2 regions of the Trichococcus flocculiformis genome follow, and region 1 is predicted to be linked to the other one. Evidence: a T-box and tRNA genes for the amino acid it is inferred to sense, from the RefSeq annotation. Region 1 holds a T-box; the other holds one or more tRNA genes.
What was found. The T-box of region 1 lies ahead of leuS (leucine--tRNA ligase). A T-box ahead of a tRNA ligase gene usually reads a tRNA of that ligase, here a tRNA-Leu.

Region 1 (2,386 bases):
TTTCACCTGATCGGTCTTCGGCAACAGCAACGGCAATTCATTCTCGGGAACCGTTGTCGATGTGCCATCTTCCCAGTGTATGACAGGGATCGGTTCGCCCCAATATCTCTGTCTCGAGAACAACCAATCACGCAGACGATAGGAAATCACTTTTTCACCCAATCCGTTTTCGGACAGCCAGTCGTTCATCTTCGCGATCGCTGTCGCTTTATCCAATCCGTTCAAGAAGTCGGAGTTGATGTGTAAGCCATCTTCCGTATAGGCTTCCTCTTCGACGTTTCCACCTTCAAGAACCGGAATAATCTCCAAGTCGAATTTTTTGGCAAATTCATAATCACGCGTATCATGGGCAGGGACAGCCATGATGGCGCCGGTTCCGTATGTCGCCAATACATAATCGGCGATCCAGATCGGGATTTCTTTGCCATTGACTGGATTGATTGCATAAGCGCCTGTGAATACGCCGGTCTTTTCTTTTGCAAGCTCCGTACGGTCCAGATCGCTCTTCAGTGAAATGGAATCGATATAAGCTTTGACAACTTCGGCTTGTTGGTTGGACATGATTTCCTTCACCAACGGCAATTCTGGCGCCATGACCGCATAGGTCGCGCCATACAAGGTATCCGGTCTAGTCGTGAAGACCGTAAATTCCTTATCCGAATCTTTGATTTTGAAAATAACGTTCGAACCTTCAGAACGTCCGATCCAGTTCCGTTGCATCTCCTTGATGCTCTCAGGCCAATCCACCAATTCCAGATCATCCAGCAAGCGTTCTGCATAAGCAGTGATTTTCAGCATCCACTGTCTCATCGGTTTACGGTAGACCGGATGACCGCCGCGTTCGCTGACGCCGTCGACAACTTCTTCGTTGGCAAGAACGGTACCCAATGCCGGACACCAGTTGACGGAAACTTCCGCCTCATAGGCCAAACCTTGTTCGTACAATTTTGTGAAGATCCATTGCGTCCATTTGTAGTAGCTTGGGTCCGTCGTATTGATTTCACGGCTCCAGTCATAACTGAACCCTAGCGATTGGATCTGGCGCTTGAAAGTTTTGATGTTAAGCTCGGTAAAATCAGCCGGATCGTTACCAGTATCCAGCGCATATTGCTCAGCCGGCAAACCGAAAGCATCCCACCCCATCGGATGCAATACATTGAAACCTTGTGCGCGTTTTGCACGGGCAACGATATCCGTTGCCGTGTAGCCCTCCGGATGGCCTACATGCAAGCCTTGTCCGGATGGGTAAGGGAACATATCCAATACATAATATTTCGGTTTCCCGCCCGCTTCGGTCGTTTTGAAGGTGCGGTTGTCTGCCCAATATTTCTGCCATTTTTTCTCGATCGTTTTATGCGTATAACCCATTTCCAGCAACATCCTTTTCTTTTCATTCATCCAAACAGGCGATGGCCATAAAAAAAGTCCTATAGGCAACGTCCATCACTGGTTCTGCCTATAGGACGAAATGTTCGCGGTACCACCTATATTGAATGTCTTTGCATTCCTTATCATGCCTGTAACGCAGCGATGCGGTCCCGCTTACTGATGCTTTCGGCGGAACAACTCAAAGGCGAGTTCAAAAGGCTCTTTGTGCATTTTCACCACCCATGCACTCTCTTCAAAAAAGCTGCTCTCTACTATTCCTTCTCTATGTCTGTTTCAGTTATGAATTGATTCATCTGCTATTTTAACAAATAAAACTCATTTCATCAAGACTTGATGCCTTCAAGCGTGATTCAGTTGATTACTTAAAAAGTGATGACTTGTCCGACATAAATGACGTTGGAAGTCATATCATTCGCTTCGATCAAAGCTGCTAAGCTAACACCCTTTTTCTTGGCGATGCTGTACAAAGTGTCGCCTTTTTGGACAGTATAAGTATTGCCGGATGCCTCAGGCTCACTTGTGGTCGGCGCTGTTGTCTGCGTTGAACTCGTCGTTGCAGCCAACTTCAAGGATTGGTTCACAAAAATGATATCCGTGTTCAGGTTGTTCCAAGCCTTCAATTCAGCAACCGAAACACCATTAGCGGAGGCTATTTTATAAAGCGTGTCCCCTTTTTGGACCGTATACATTTTATTCACGACTGTCGGAACAGAAGGCTTCGTCACAGTCGGTGGCGTTACGCCTGTGGAATTATTCCCATTCGTAACTGATTTTGTTACTTTCAAGGATTGACCCGGATAAATATAATCGGAACTCAGATTGTTCAGAGTCTTCAATTCAGCTACACTCAATCCGTTCGCATTCGCGATTTTCCAAAGCGTATCGCCGGATGCCACAGTGATTGTGCTTACAGTCGAAGGCGGTGTCGGCACTGCTGGATTGCTTGGCGGCGTCACACTCGGTGTTGTCGTAGTTTTTTTAACCAATAATGTTTGCC
Region 2 (2,386 bases), 1.1 Mb from region 1:
ATTAATCTTTGATACTCCATATATAATCGATCGATATACCCATATTGTAATCGCATTCAATTCATGTGATAATGTTTATTTTAGGGGATAATCCGACAAAATTAGTCATTATTCGTGACAGAAGTTAAGAAATGAGTGAGCCGCGGTGAAGAAAAGTATTTACACACCTTACTATTTTATTCAAGATTATTTGACTGAGTATTTTTTAGCGTTTGAAAAGAAAACAACAGTTGTCAAAGCAATTCAATCTTCATATATGGAAAATAAAATATCTACAACTCCGTTTATACCAAATTTTTCTAGTTGGGACGTATCCGATAGCGAGTAGTTAGTTGAGCTTTTTTCAGAAAACACGATCGATATCTCGCCGATCATCCGTGATCCAAAAAGATTTACAACAAATGTATCTGAAGACTACTTCATTTTCTCTGACAGAGACGCCAAAATATTGCTTCATTTTTATAATGAAGCAGCTCACTCTCATAGTCATAATTATTTCGAAATAAACTATGTTTTAAAAGGCAGCATGAAATTTGAATGTGTCGGAGAAACCAGAACAATGAGTGAAGGCGAACTGTGTATTATTGCTCCCGAAACAAACCATACTATAGTAGCAGATGATCAGAGTATCATCATCTGTATAGTAATCAAAAAAAGTACATTCCACACTTCATTTTTTGATATCTTACGTTATGATAGCCTGCTGTCTCAATTCTTTCACAATAGTTTATACACTTCCAATAAAAATTACTTGCTGTTTGTAGTTCCACCTAGTGAGAAATTTTGCGAAATCATCAAGAATATTTTTATTGAATCCCACTCCAATGAACCGAATGCAAATGCCGTTTGCTGCAGCTACATCAATATATTTTTGAATGAAGTGTTAAGAAATTTTAGCAACACCTATCTATACTTCAAGCCAACAAACACGATTTCTTCGCAAATCACTCCCATACTGGCATACATAAAAAATAACTACCAATCAGTATCGTTGCAATTTCTAGGTGAAAAATTCAATTATGATGCGGCATACTTAGGCAAACAGATAAAAAGATTGATGGGATCTTCCTATAATGAAATTGTAAACAAGTATAAAGTGGATAATGCAGTGCTATTACTGAAGTATTCTGAGAAAAAAATATCAGAAATTAGCGAAGCCGTCGGATACAACTCTACTGACCATTTTTCTCGCTGTTTCAAAGATGAATTTTATGTTTCACCAATACAATACCGGAAAAAAATGCAATCAAATTTTGAAGATGATGATTATTTTCATTAAAACGCCAAAAAAAGATGCATCAAACGTCCGAAAACGTTGATGCATCAATATACCGGCGGCCGGGGTCGAACCGGCACGCCCTTGCGGGCACTGGATTTTGAGTCCAGCGCGTCTGCCAATTCCGCCACGCCGGCATGATATGAAGAATGCAATTTTCCATCTTACTTATACTTATGGAAAGGCGGTAACCGGATTTGAACCGGTGATAGAGGTTTTGCAGACCTGTGCCTTACCACTTGGCTATACCGCCGAGATGTTGCTATTTGAAAAAACTGGGCTAGCTGGATTCGAACCAACGAATGACAGAGTCAAAGTCTGTTGCCTTACCGCTTGGCGATAGCCCAATAAGAGGGCGACTGATGGGAATTGAACCCACGAATGCCGGATCCACAAACCGGTGCGTTAACCACTTCGCCACAATCGCCATAATATAATGTTGAGACAGGGGTAGTAGGAATTGAACCCACACCGACGGTTTTGGAGACCGTTGTTCTACCTTTAAACTATACCCCTATTCAGAGTACGCTTTTTTAAAACAATGGAGGGAGGCAGATTCGAACTGCCGAACCCGAAGGAGCGGATTTACAGTCCGCCGCGTTTAGCCACTTCGCTATCCCTCCATCATATAAAAAGTGGTCCGAGACGGATTCGAACCGCCGACACCTTGAGCTTCAATCAAGTGCTCTACCAACTGAGCTATCAGACCAAAATAATAAGAAAAGCGTAACGGGTTTGTTCAGCCCTGAAAGAAATTTAGGGAATTGTGCCGACTGAGCATCGTAGAGCGCAATAGGTACAATTTATCTAATTTCCGAAGGGATAACCCGTGAAGCTAGCCATCTTGTTAGAAGCATAGCCCACTTTCCAGAAACAAAACGGCTCCGACGGGATTTGAACCCGCGATCTCCTGCGTGACAGGCAGGCATGTTGACCCCTACACCACGGAACCAATGGAGGTTGACGGGATCGAACCGCCGACATCCTGCTTGTAAGGCAGACGCTCTCCCAGCTGAGCTAAACCTCCATAATGCTGGAAACACTGTGAACTGATGTTCAAGTGTCTCATGTCTGTACAACAGCTGAAGCTGCAACAGCCATGACAATGAT

Region 2: it encodes a tRNA-Leu, which carries the amino acid that the T-box ahead of leuS (leucine--tRNA ligase) is inferred to sense. The anticodon was not compared.

The regions. Positions count from the first base shown of each region.
Region 1 is NZ_OY759718.1:2,069,750-2,072,135, forward strand. Features, by position in the region: gene leuS (leucine--tRNA ligase) at 1-1,368, opposite strand, end outside; T-box leader at 1,457-1,663, opposite strand; gene ACKPCD_RS09870 (LysM peptidoglycan-binding domain-containing protein) at 1,752-2,386, opposite strand, start outside.
Region 2 is NZ_OY759718.1:55,556-57,941, forward strand. Features, by position in the region: gene ACKPCD_RS00280 (helix-turn-helix domain-containing protein) at 449-1,279, shown strand; tRNA gene ACKPCD_RS00285 (tRNA-Leu) at 1,330-1,413, opposite strand; tRNA gene ACKPCD_RS00290 (tRNA-Cys) at 1,459-1,529, opposite strand; tRNA gene ACKPCD_RS00295 (tRNA-Gln) at 1,552-1,623, opposite strand; tRNA gene ACKPCD_RS00300 (tRNA-His) at 1,631-1,703, opposite strand; tRNA gene ACKPCD_RS00305 (tRNA-Trp) at 1,722-1,792, opposite strand; tRNA gene ACKPCD_RS00310 (tRNA-Tyr) at 1,819-1,899, opposite strand; tRNA gene ACKPCD_RS00315 (tRNA-Phe) at 1,913-1,985, opposite strand; tRNA gene ACKPCD_RS00320 (tRNA-Asp) at 2,156-2,228, opposite strand; tRNA gene ACKPCD_RS00325 (tRNA-Val) at 2,231-2,303, opposite strand; tRNA gene ACKPCD_RS00330 (tRNA-Glu) at 2,383-2,386, opposite strand, start outside.